DNA from 3 places in the Nocardia sp. KT25-26 genome. Region 3 is predicted to be linked to each of the others. Evidence: riboswitches for the same ligand, from Rfam matches in the RefSeq annotation. Region 3 holds a riboswitch; each other region holds the start of a gene.
The links. A riboswitch is a leader RNA that binds a small molecule or an ion and turns the genes downstream of it on or off. The one in region 3 is predicted to bind S-adenosylmethionine.
Positions count from the first base shown of each region.

Region 1: another riboswitch for S-adenosylmethionine. It lies ahead of AC1HFH_RS22780 (bifunctional o-acetylhomoserine/o-acetylserine sulfhydrylase); the one in region 3 lies ahead of AC1HFH_RS03345 (rhodanese-like domain-containing protein).
Region 2: another riboswitch for S-adenosylmethionine. It lies ahead of AC1HFH_RS05140 (hypothetical protein); the one in region 3 lies ahead of AC1HFH_RS03345 (rhodanese-like domain-containing protein).

Region 1 is NZ_CM152813.1:5,011,548-5,015,819, forward strand. Features, by position in the region: gene AC1HFH_RS22770 (MFS transporter) at 1-535, opposite strand, end outside; gene AC1HFH_RS22775 (NADP-dependent isocitrate dehydrogenase) at 793-2,010, opposite strand; SAM riboswitch class IV at 2,427-2,536, shown strand; gene AC1HFH_RS22780 (bifunctional o-acetylhomoserine/o-acetylserine sulfhydrylase) at 2,551-3,876, shown strand; gene metX (homoserine O-acetyltransferase MetX) at 3,873-4,272, shown strand, end outside.
Region 2 is NZ_CM152813.1:1,147,686-1,151,957, reverse strand. Features, by position in the region: gene AC1HFH_RS05160 (alkaline phosphatase D family protein) at 1-338, opposite strand, end outside; gene AC1HFH_RS05155 (nitroreductase family protein) at 675-1,175, shown strand; gene AC1HFH_RS05150 (DUF5313 family protein) at 1,151-1,525, opposite strand; gene AC1HFH_RS05145 (MarR family winged helix-turn-helix transcriptional regulator) at 1,522-1,995, opposite strand; SAM riboswitch class IV at 2,100-2,219, shown strand; gene AC1HFH_RS05140 (hypothetical protein) at 2,258-2,689, shown strand; gene AC1HFH_RS05135 (YnfA family protein) at 3,268-3,603, opposite strand; gene AC1HFH_RS05130 (DUF5996 family protein) at 3,938-4,272, shown strand, end outside.
Region 3 is NZ_CM152813.1:729,436-733,707, forward strand. Features, by position in the region: gene AC1HFH_RS03335 (FAD-dependent oxidoreductase) at 1-1,327, opposite strand, end outside; gene AC1HFH_RS03340 (Rv0361 family membrane protein) at 1,506-1,982, shown strand; SAM riboswitch class IV at 2,047-2,161, shown strand; gene AC1HFH_RS03345 (rhodanese-like domain-containing protein) at 2,178-2,594, shown strand; gene AC1HFH_RS03350 (O-succinylhomoserine sulfhydrylase) at 2,615-3,823, shown strand; gene fgd (glucose-6-phosphate dehydrogenase (coenzyme-F420)) at 3,834-4,272, opposite strand, start outside.

The DNA.
Region 1 (4,272 bases), 1.4 Mb from region 3:
CGGACAGTTCCGGGACGAATCGCAGCAACGCGGCGATCGTCGCGAGGCCGATCAGGGCGACCACCACGAAGGCGTCCCGCCAGCCGAGTGTCTGACCGAGCCAGGTGGCTGAGGGAACGCCGACGACGTTGGCGGCGCTCAATCCCAGCATAACCGCAGCAACCGCCTTGGCGCGCTGCCCGGCCGGAGCCAGCGAGGCCGCAGCCAGCGAGGCGACACCGAAATAGGCACCGTGCGGCAGACCGGAGACGAACCGCGCCGCCACCAGCAAACCGAAGGTCGGGGCCAGCACCGTGGCGGTGTTGCCGACGGTGAAGGCCACCATCAGCAGCACCAGCAGCTTCTTGCGGGCCATCCGGGCACAGAGCGCCGCGATCACCGGGGCGCCGACCACCACACCGAGCGCGTAGGCCGACACCGCATGCCCGGCCGTCGGCTCGGACACCCGGAACGCGGCCGCGATATCCGGCAGCAACCCCATGGTGACGAACTCGGTGGTACCGATCCCGAACCCACCTAGCGCCAGCGCCAGCATGGCCGGCACATGCCAGCCGGTCCGTGGCACGGCGTCGGTACGGTCGGTGTTCACCGGAGGCGCGGAAGTCACGTCTCAGTTCAACAAGGCCATGCTGCGGTTCGCTCCTCGACAGCACGTGAGTTCCGCCACCCGGCCACCCGGCCCCGGGCCCGCATCCCGAAACGACAACGGTCGTCGCAGCACCCTCGATCGAGGGCGTTGCGACGACCGTACAACCGGAAACGGGCCGCAGATGTGGCGGCGGAACCGGCTCGTTATCGCAGCGCGCGGGCCAGGTTCACATCCAGCGCACCGAGGAACTCTTCGGTGGTCAGGTAGCCCTGGTCGCCGCCGACGAGCAGCGCGAGGTCCTTGGTCATCTGGCCGCCCTCGACGGTCTTGATCACCACATCCTCGAGGGTCTGCGCGAAGTTGATCACCTCGGGGGTGTTGTCCAGCTTGCCGCGATGCTCGAGACCACGGGTCCAGGCGAAGATCGAGGCGATCGGGTTGGTCGAGGTCGGCTTGCCCTGCTGATGCTGCCGGTAGTGCCGGGTGACCGTGCCGTGCGCGGCCTCGGCCTCACAGGTCCGGCCGTCCGGAGTGAGCAGCACCGAGGTCATCAGGCCGAGCGAACCGAAGCCCTGGGCGACGGTATCGGACTGCACGTCGCCGTCGTAGTTCTTGCAGGCCCACACGTAACCGCCCTCCCACTTCATGGAGGAGGCGACCATATCGTCGATGAGGCGGTGCTCGTAGGTCAGCCCGGCCGCGTCGAACTCGGCCTTGAACTCGGCGTCGAACACCTCCTGGAAGGTGTCCTTGAACATGCCATCGTAGGCCTTCAAGATGGTGTTCTTCGTCGACATGTACACGGGGTAGTTCTGCTGCAGGCCGTAGTTGAACGAGGCCCGCGCGAAGTCCTCGATGGACTTCTTGAAGTTGTACATGCCCATCACGACGCCGCCGTCCTCGGGCATCTTCACGACCTCGTGGACGATCGGCTCGCTGCCGTCCTCCGGGGTGAAGGTGAGGGTGACGGTGCCGCCCTGGAAGACCTTGAAGTCGGTGGCCCGGTACTGGTCGCCGAAGGCGTGCCGGCCGATGATGATCGGCTTGGTCCAGCCCGGTACCAGCCGGGGCACGTTGGAGATGATGATCGGGGCGCGGAAGATGGTGCCGCCGAGAATGTTACGGATGGTGCCGTTGGGCGACCGCCACATCTTCTTGAGGCCGAACTCCTTGACGCGGGCCTCGTCGGGGGTGATGGTGGCACATTTCACACCGACGCCATGCTTCTTGATCGCATTCGCCGCGTCGACGGTGACCTGGTCGTCTGTCTTGTCCCGGTACTCGATCCCGAGGTCGTAGTACTCGAGGTTCAGGTCGAGGTACGGGTGGATCAGCTTGTCCTTGATGAACTGCCAGATGATCCGGGTCATCTCATCACCGTCGAGTTCGACGACGGTGCCTTCAACCTTGATCTTGGACATGGATCTTCGTGTCCTCCTAGGATGGTGCCCTCATTGCACGGCCAGGTGAACACGCTTGTGAGCGGACCCCAGCTGTTCAACAGACAACGTATATGCCCCGCGTTGTTTGCGAGACGTGTGGTGCAAACAAGACAAGCGTACTGCTGTCGGCATCCTCACCGCTCGGGGAGGGCCCACTGTGCGGACCCTGGCCGGGAGACGAACAGCCGGTGCTGCCGACGTGACAGGAAACACTTCCGAGGCCCCAGCTTACCGACCGGCACCGACGGCGAACATCGGCAACCGATACCCACCGCGCATAACCGGCGACACGCACACCACCACGCTCCCCGCCCGGTACCGGGCCGCGGCGGCCCACCCGGGAATCGGACCGAAATTTCCGCACGGACGCCATCGACAGTTAACATGTCGAATCAGGTCATGAGTGCCAGCGCCAAGCCCCGGCTCGCTGGCCGGCAACCCTCCTGTGCGGTGGGGTGCTCCGGGTGATGACCGGGCTCTCGAGAGTCGAGAGCAAGCGCGCAGTTCAGGAGGTATCCGATGACCGACTGGTCCTTCGAAACCAAGCAGATCCATGCCGGGCAGGCACCCGAGGACGGTACCGGCGCCCGCGCCCTACCGATCTACCAGACCACTTCCTACGCCTTCCGCGACACCGACCATGCCGCCGCGCTGTTCGGGCTCGCCGAACCGGGCAATATCTACACCCGGATCATGAACCCCACCCAGGACGTGGTGGAGCAGCGCATCGCCGCGCTCGAGGGCGGGGTCGCCGCCCTGCTGCTGGCCTCCGGGCAGTCCGCGGAGACCTTCGCGATCCTCAACCTGGCCGGCGCCGGGGATCACATCGTGGCCAGCCCGCATCTGTACGGCGGCACCTTCAACCTGTTCCGCTACACGCTGCCGCGGCTCGGCATCGAGGTCACCTTCGTCGAGGACCCGGACGACCTGGACCAGTGGCGGGCCGCCGTCCGGCCGAACACCAAGGCGTTCTACGGCGAGACGATCGCCAACCCGAGCAGCGCGGTCCTGGACATCCCGGGCATCGCCGAGGTCGCGCACACCGCCGGGGTCCCGCTGATCGTGGACAACACCGTGCCGACCCCGTACCTGGTCCGGCCGCTGGCGCACGGCGCCGACATCGTGGTGCACTCGGCGACCAAATACCTGGGTGGGCACGGTACGGCGGTGGCCGGTGTGCTCGTCGACGGCGGCACCTTCGACTGGACCGGACGCGACGCCGACGGCGCCCCGCGGTTCCCCGGCTTCACCGAGCCCGACCCCAGCTACCACGGCGTGGTGTACGCCGACCTCGGTGCCCCGGCGTTCGCGCTGAAGGCCCGGGTGCAGCTGCTGCGCGATCTGGGCGCCGCGGTGGCCCCGTTCAACGCCTTCCTGATCGCGCAGGGCCTGGAGACGCTGAGCCTGCGGATGGAACGGCATGTCGCCAACGCCGAGGACGTTGCGAGGTTCCTCACCGAACAGCCTGCTGTCAGCGCCGTCCACTACGCGGGACTGCCCGGTTCACCCTGGTACGAACGTGCCCGGCAGCTGGCCCCGAAGGGTGCCGGCGCGGTCGTCTCGTTCGAGCTGCGCGGCGGCCTGGAGGCCGGTAAGAAGTTCGTCGACGCATTAACCCTGCACAGCCATGTCGCTAACATCGGTGACGTGCGTTCCCTCGTGATCCATCCGGCGTCCACGACGCATGCGCAGCTGACGCCGGAGGAACAGCTGGCCGCCGGCGTCACTCCCGGCCTGGTCCGGCTCGCCGTGGGCATCGAGGGCATCGACGACATCCGCGCCGATCTCGAGGCCGGGTTCGCGGCGGCCGGATCGGCTGCCGACGACACGGCGGTTGCGACGTGACTGTGAGTACCGAATCGCCGAGCTGCCCGTCCGGCGTCGCGCTGCTGCCGCCGGGCGACGGGCAGCTCGGCACAGTCGCGGTCGGGGATATCGCGCTGGAGAACGGCGCGGTGGTCCCCGATGTGGAGCTGGCCGTGCAGCGCTGGGGTGAACCGTCGGCCGCGCTCGACAATGTGGTGCTGATCGAACACGCTCTGACCGGCGATTCCCACGTCATCGGCGGCCCCGGTACCGCGCCGGGCTGGTGGGAAGGCATGGTCGGGCCGGGCGCCCCGATCGACACCGACGAATGGTGCGTGATCGCCACCAACGTGCTCGGCGGCTGCCGCGGCAGTACCGGACCGGGCGCACCGGCACCGGACGGGGCGCCCTGGGGTGCCCGCTTCCCCGGGATCT
Region 2 (4,272 bases), 420 kb from region 3:
CGCGCCACCGGCCGGGTGAACGCGGCATCGTGGGCCACCTCGTAGTCGACCGTCACCGGCCGCATCCCCATCCCGCCGAAACCGTCGGGTGCCAACGGGTCCGGCGCCAGCCTGGTCCACAGCACCACACCGTCGGGCGTGGGGTCGCCCGATGCGATGCCGAGCGAGAACGGATCACCCCAGCGCCGCGGTGCCGGAAACCTGGCACTCCCGGCGGCACCCGTACCGGCCAGCGCCGCCAGCGCACCGGCGGCGCCCGACCGGATCAACTGCCGCCGCGACAGGGCCACCCGGACATGGTCGCGAGCCGAGGAGACCTGCCCGCGTCGGCGCGGCATCGCACCGATGAACATCGCCCTACCACCGGATCGCGGATTCGAACGGTTGACCCAGCAGTCGGCCACCCAGCATCTCGACCGCCTCGGGCAGGCGGCTTGGTGTTGGTGGTCCGGCGCGGCCGGGAGCGACTACATCATCTCGGCGCCGATCCACGGTATCGAGCAACGGTGGATCGCGAACGCCGACAAACCTCGACTACCGGCGCTCGACCGGGCATATACACGGCACCGGACCGGTTGGAACGGACCGTGACATCGGAACAGTCGCCGGGAGCGAGACTCCACCCGCTCCTGGCCCAGCGCTTCAGCCCCCATCGATTCGACCGCGAACATCGAATGACCGGCGACACCCTCGAGCTGCTGTTGGAGGCCGCCCGGTGGGCACCGTCGGCCGGCAACTCGCAGCCGTGGGCCTTCTTCCCCGCCCGGCGCGGCGACCCCGGGCACGAACTGTTGCAACAGCACCTGGCGCCCAGCTCGGCTCGGTGGGCCCCCGACGCCGGAGCGCTGATCGTCACGATGACCCGGCACTACGTGGACGATCCGGCCATGGCCTATTCGGAATTCGCCGAGTACGACCTGGGGCAGGCGGTTGCCCACCTGACCGTGCAGGCACAGGCGCTCGGACTGGCCTGCCACCAGTTCCGGGCTTTCGACGCCGAGGCACTCACCACAGCGCTGCGCCCGGACCCAGGATGGACCGTGATGTCGATGATCGCCGTGGGTGCGGCGGCCGAGTCTGCGCCCGCGCAGCGGGACCGGCGGAGCATCGCAGACCTGCGCTCCGCGCCGTGGCAGCAGGCGCCGCCGCCCTACCTCGCGTACCGCGCTTCGTAGGCGGCCCGCTCGGCGGCGCGGCGGGCCTGCCGGGCCGGGTTCTGCAGATCGGGCGGGAGGCCGTGTTTCGCCAGCCGGTGGGCCCGGTTCATCGGCATGTAGGCGACGATGTAGAACGCCGCGAGCAGGACGGCCAGCAGGATCATCGCACCGCGCAGCCACAATGGGCCGGGGAACAGCAGGAAGACGACGAAGATCGGCAGCAGCGGGACCATACCGCGGGCCAGATGCCGGGGCACCGCGTACTTTCCGGTCAGATCGTTGCGCACCCAGTCCCGCATGGAATCGGGTAGCCGGCGGCCGAAGGCATAGCCGATCCAGCGGATCGGGCCGGGACGATGCCCGGTCATGCGCCGGCTCCTTCCGGATGCGGCAGCCCGGCACGCCGCGCGGCCGCATTTATCCGGGTCAGAACCGCATGAAGTTCCTCGAGGTCGGACAATCCGACACCGAGTCGCTCCACCACGGCCGGCGGAATCCGCTCGGCGTCCGCGCGCAGTGCCCGCCCCGCCGGGGTCAAGTCCACGACGAGGCTGCGTTCGTTGTCCGGGTCGCGGTGGCGCGTGAGGTACCCGATCGCTTCCAGCCGCTTCAGCAACGGGGACAGCGTCGGCGAATCGAGTTGCACCAGTTCGCCGATCTCCTTGACCGACAGCGGGGCCTCACCCCACAGCGCCAGCATCACCAGATACTGCGGGTGGGTGAGGCCCATCGGTTCCAGCAGCGGCCGGTACACGCTCAGCACCGACCGGTTCGCCAGCGCCAGCGCGAAACACACCTGCCGGTCCAGCCGCAGCGGATCGTCCTCATCGGCAGCCATCGCCACTCCTCTCGCCGAATACTTGCCACCATAACAGTTCGTGCACTAACTATTATCGCACTTATCGGTTTCGGGCCGCAGCCGTCGGCTATCCTGGATCGCGAGGTCAAGAGTTCCACCCGCCAAGCCTCTGGTCCGGGGTGGACGGCAACCGCGTCGCCCGACACGGTGCCCACCAGAGAAGACCCGGGCTGCAGCCGACCGGCTGTGGTCAAGCCGGGCAAGCTCGATCGCGAGCTTCGCCATGAGTGCGAGGTGCACCATGACCGAGATCTTCGAAACCTGCGCGGGCACGCCCTGCACGTCCCACCGGCCGGGCCACCGAGTCCACCCCGGCCACGCCGCGCAGGTCGGCGGCACACCGTGGGGCTGGCGCGATGCGACCGTCACCGCAACGCACGCCGGGCGCATCACCCTGAGCTATCGCCACGAATCCGGAACCCCACACGTCCGCCACCACGACCCGGCCCTGGCCGCGACCCTGCGCCCGGGCACCCGCGTCCGCCTGCACGAGGACCTGCATGTCCTCGGCACCCCGGACGGCTGGTTCAACGTCGTCGTCACCGACGGTATCGGCCCGGTCCCGGCCCCCGACCGACCACAGGCATGGTCGGGCACCTGCACCGGTGGCGTCGTCGATGCCGCCACCGGTATCGCATCACCCCTGGACTTCCGGGCGGCCGGGCTGGCGTGACACCCCTGTCGGCGCCGGACCGCCCTGCTCGATCAGCTCGGCGAGCCGGGCCGACAGGGACGGTTCCTGCGCCTTGCAGGCAACCCGCGGGAGAGCCGGGTAGTGAATGTCGCGGCACCCACCGCCCGGCGGGCCATGCCCTACAACGGGCCGATCTCGGCTGCAAGGCCGCGCTCGAGTCCCTCAGCGTCGCCCTGCGCGGTGAGCTGGCCGGGTGGGGCATCCGGGTGGTGATCGTCGAGCCCACCGGCGCCGACACCGCGATCTTCGACCGGGCCGCCGCAGCCGCCGACTCGGCCCGCCGGCGGCCGACCCCGAGGTGGTCCGGCTCTACGACCCGATGATCACCGCCGTGCGGCGCGCCACCGGCAGTATGCCTCTCGCAGAGCCGGATTCGATCGCCGCTGTACTGGTGCAGGCGATCACCACCCGGCGACCGCGGACGGTCTATCCCGCGGGACGCGGTGCGCGGGCGCTGCCGATGATTGCGCACCTGCCCGACAGGATGTCCGATGCCCTGGTGGCCCGGGTTCTCGGCATCCACCGGAAAGTGCCGCCACCGGGCGCAGCACCGCAACTCAGGCCGGACGCGGGGCGTACATGATGACCGCTACGCCGATCAGGCAGATGAGTGCCCCCGACACGTCCCACCGGTCCGGGCGGAAGCCGTCAGCCGCCATGCCCCACAGCAGAGATCCGGCAACGAACACGCCACCGTATGCGGCCAGGATCCGGCCGAAGTGGGCATCCGGCTGCAGGGTCGCGACGAAACCGTAGAGACCGAGCGCGATCACCCCGGCACCGATCCAGACCCAGCCGCGACTCTCCCGGACCCCTTGCCAGACCAGCCAGGCACCACCGATCTCGGCGAGCGCGGCCAGGGCGAACAACAGAATCGAGCGCAGGACGGTCACGCCGGGATCCTAGGCACCATCCACCGGCCGACGGCAACGAGCTCCGCGCACCAACGGTTCGATCACCGATGGCCCTACCGGCTGCGATCCGGCTACCCTGGAGCGCAGCATCACCGGTGCCGTATTCGCCCGCCACGGCATCCGTCGACAGGTAACGGACCGCGCCCGACAGGTCCCACAAACCGGTTTCACCACTGCATCGACCGCGAGACGACCGACGGGACCCCATCGGCCGCCCGGCCCGAATATCGACGCTCCGCTGCACGCCGGACGAGCCGAACCGAATCGATCATCCCGTCGCGTTTCCGGCCGATCCGGCCGAAGGGAGAAACACATGCAAGCGGTACCGCACGGCGAGCGCTGGCCGGCGCTGCGCGTGGACGACTGGACCGGCACCCGGGACACGCTGCACATGTGGACGCAGATCGTCGGCAAGATCCGCTTGGCGCAGGCGCCGATGATCAATCACTGGTGGCAGGTTCCGCTGTACGTCTCGGCTCGTGGGCTGACCACCTCGGCCATGCCGTACCGCGGTGAGGTGTTCGATATCGAATTCGACTTCCTCGATCAGCAGCTGAACATCCGGGTGAGCACCGGGAAGCAGCAGCATGTCGCGTTGGCGCCGAAGACGGTGGCGACGTTCTACGACGAGGTCATGAATGCCCTGCA
Region 3 (4,272 bases):
GGGCGCGCTCGTGCGCGTCCAGGCGGTACCAGCCGGCCCAGGTGGTGAACGGGATGCCCTTGCTCTCCAGGAAGTCGGTCACCGCGTCGAGTTCCGGACGCTCGGCCGGCGCGAAGTCCTTCGCATCGTCGAGCAGGCAGGCGATGGTCTCGTTGGCGTCGCCCTTGGTGTGGCCGATCAGGCCGACCGGGCCGCGCTTGATCCAGCCGGTCACGTAGGTGGCCTTCATGAACCGGTCCGCGCCCGCGGCGCTCTCGTCGACCAGTACCCGGCCGGCCTCGTTCGGGACGGTGCCGGCCTGATCGTCGAACGGCAGGTTGGTGATGTTCTGCGACAGGTAGCCGACGGCACGGTAGACCGCCTGCACATCCCAGTCCTTGTACTCGCCGGTGCCCTTGACGTTGCCGGTGCCGTCGAGCTGGGTGCGCTCGGTACGCAGGCCGACAACCTTGCCGTCGGAGCCGAGGACCTCGGCGGGCGATTCGAAGAAGTGCAGGTACAGCTTGTGCGGCCGGTCGCCCTGGTCGCGGATGGCCCACTGCTCGAGGGTGTTGGAGACCATGTCGACCTGCTTGGAGTTGCGCCGCGCGGCCTCCGAGCCCTCGTCGTAGTCGATGTCCTCGGGATCGACGATGACCTCGATGGTCGGCGAGTGGTCGAGTTCGCGCAGTTCGAGGGGGGTGAACTTGGCCTGGGCGGGACCGCGCCGGCCGAATACGTGCACCTCGACGGCCTTGTTGGCCTTCAGGCCGGCGTACACGTTCGGCGGGATCTCGGTGGGCAGCAGCTCGTCGCCGGTCTTCGCCAGCACGCGGGCGATATCGAGTGCGACGTTGCCGACGCCGAGGACGGCGACCTTCTCGGCGTCCAGCGGCCAGCTGCGCGGCACATCGGGGTGGCCGTCGTACCAGGAGACGAAGTCGGCCGCACCGTAGGAGCCGTCCAGGTCGATCCCGGGGATCGGCAGGGCCCGGTCGGCGTTGGCGCCGGTGGAGAAGATCACCGCGTCGTAGAAGACCCGCAGGTCGTCCAGGGTGATGTCGGTGCCGTAGTCGATATTGCCGAGCAGGCGGACCTCGTCCTTGTCCAGCACCTTGTGCAGGGCGGTGACGATGCCCTTGATCCGCGGGTGGTCCGGCGCGACGCCGTAGCGGATCAGCCCGAACGGCGCAGGCATGCGCTCGAACAGGTCGATCGACACCTCGGCATCGGACTTCATCAATGCGTCGGCGGCGTAGATCCCGGCCGGTCCGGCGCCCACGATCGCAATGCGGAGCGGGCGGGTCCCCGCGGCGCCCACGGCCGTCGACTCAGTGTTCTCGGTCATCTCTTACGCGCACCCTTATGGTCGATAACGATTGACGGTGTCTACTTAGCTTAGGCTAAATTGACGGCCCGGCATCGGGCGGGCGGCCGTCGACTCGGCGGCAGGCCGCAAGGGCCGATTCTATCCGCGCACGATCCGGCTCCGGTTCCCCGGGCCCGGAGTGGGATGATTCCATGCTATGACCGAGCAGCGACCGGGCGAAAGTCGGCCCGACCACGAGGACGAGCCGCCGATCGTCGTCGACCAGACCGACAAACGCTCCATCGTCCCGTTCGCGGTGGCCGCCGTGATCGCCGTGCTGGTGCTGATCGCCATCGTGCTGGGCGGCCTGCTGTCGCCCGCTGAGAAAAATGTCACAGAAGCCGACCGGATCGCCGCGGCCGCGGCCAACTACCTGGACGCCCGGGCCAACAGTGACCGGCGCCCGCCGATCGGCGTGGCCTGCCCGGACTTCGACGAAGCGGCTTCCGGATTGTCCGACGAACTCGGCGGGCCGGATCCCGAAGCACCGGCCGAGCTTTCCCGCGTCACCGATCAGCGGATCAACGGCGACCGGGGACGGGCCACCGTCACCGTGCAGGTCGACGGCGCGGAATCCAGTAGTACCTGGGAGTTCCGGCGGATCGACGGCAGCTGGCTGGTGTGCACCATCTGACGGTTGTGACCGATCTCGAAGCGAGTTGACAGCGTGCCCGGTGCCGGGGCAATCTCGGTGCCGAGGTCATGAGTACCAGCGACAAGCCCCGGCTGGCTGGTCGGCAACCCTCCTCCGCGGTGGGGTGCTCCGGGTGACGACCTGGCCGTTTTCGACTCCGAATGCGGCAAGTGCGGATTCACAGGAGGTTCGAACATGAGTTACGCCGGCGACATCACCCCGGAGCAGGCGTGGAAGATCCTGTCCGAGAACCCCGATGCGGTGCTGGTGGATGTGCGCACCGATGCGGAGTGGCGGTTCGTCGGCGTACCGGACACCAGTGCGATCGAGCGGCCGACCCTGCTGCTGGAGTGGGTCGATGTGAACGGCTCCCGCAACCCCGAATTCGGTGACCGGCTCGCCGAAGCTCTGCGCGACCGGCCGGCCGAGGCGCCGGTGGTGTTCCTGTGTCGTTCCGGTCAGCGGTCCGCGCATGCGGCCGCCCTGGCCACTGGTGCCGGAATCGCCCCGTCCTACAACGTGCTCGACGGTTTCGAGGGCGGCTTGGATGCCCACGGACATCGCGGTGGCAGTGGCTGGCGGGCCGTCGGTCTGCCGTGGCGCCAGTCCTGATTCGAAAGGATTGCGGATTCATGATCACCGGTGGATCGTTCGACCGTCCGTTGCCCGCCGAGGTCGGCCCGGCGACGCTGGGTGTCCGCGGCGGACTCCGCCGTTCCGGCTTCGAGGAGACCTCCGAGGCGTTGTATCTGACCTCCGGCTTCGTCTACGAGAGCGCCGAGGCCGCCGAGGCCGCGTTCACCGGCGAGGTGGAGCATTTCGTGTACTCGCGCTACGGCAACCCGACCGTCGCGGTGTTCGAGGAGCGGATGCGCCTGATCGACGGCGCCGAAGCCGCCTTCGCCACGGCCAGCGGGATGTCCGCGGTGTTCACCGCGCTCGGCGCGCTGCTGCAGGCCGGGGACCGGCTGGTCGCCGCCCGCAGCCTGTTCGGTTCGTGCTTCGTGGTGTGCAACGAGATCCTGCCGCGCTGGGGCATCGAAACCGTCTTCGTCGACGGTGACGATCTCGAGCAGTGGGAGCAGGCGCTGTCGGTGCCCACCCAGGCGGTGTTCTTCGAAACCCCGGCCAATCCGATGCAGACGCTGGTCGATGTACGCAAGGTGGCCGAGCTCGCCCATGCCGCGGGCGCGAAGGTGGTGCTGGACAACGTCTTCGCCACGCCGCTGCTGCAGCGGGGCTTCGAACTGGGTGCCGACGTGGTCGTGTACTCGGGCACCAAGCACATCGACGGACAGGGCCGGGTGCTCGGCGGTGTCATCCTCGGCGACGAGGACTATATCCAGGGGCCGGTGAAGAACCTGATGCGGCACACCGGTCCGGCGCTGAGCCCGTTCAATGCCTGGACATTGCTGAAGGGCCTGGAGACCATGCCGCTGCGGGTCCGGCACTCCACCGAATCCGCGCTGGCCATCGCCCGTTTCCTGGACGAACACCCGGGTGTCGGCTGGGTGCGGTACCCGTTCCTGGAATCGCATCCGCAATACGATCTGGCGCGTTCCCAGATGTCCGGCGGCGGCACCGTCGTCACCTTCGAACTCTCCGGAGACGACGGTAAGAAGCGCGCCTTCGAGGTACTGAACCGGCTGCGCATCGTGGACATCTCGAACAACCTCGGTGACGCCAAGACCCTGATCACCCATCCGGCCACCACGACCCATCGGGCCATGGGGCCGGAGGGCCGCGCCACCATCGGCCTCACCGACGGTGTGGTGCGAATCTCGGTCGGCCTGGAGGACACCGAGGATCTGCTCGCCGATCTGGACAACGCCCTCGGATAGACCGGCAGGATCAGCCCAGCTTGCGCAGCCGCGGCGCGAGATCGCGCCGGAACAGGTCCAGGAACCGGAGCTGGTCGTGGCCCGGGGCGTGGAAGACCAGGTGGTTCAGGCCCGCGTCGAGGTACGGCTTGATCTGCTCCACCGCATCGTCGGGATCACTGGCCACGATCCAGCGCTTGGCGATCTGCTCGATCGGCAGCGCGTCGGCGGCGGCCTCCATCTCGATCGGGTCGGTGATGTCGTGCTTCTGCTGCGGGGTCAGCGACAGCGGCGCCCAGAAGCGGGTGTTCTCCAGCGCGAGCTCGGGGTCGGTGTCGTAGGAGATCTTGATCTCGATCATCTTGTCGATGTCGTCGCATGCCCGGTCCGCCTTGGCCGCGCCCTCGGCGACCGCGGGCATCAGCTTGTCGTTGTACAGCTCCATGCCCTTACCGGAGGTGCAGATGAAG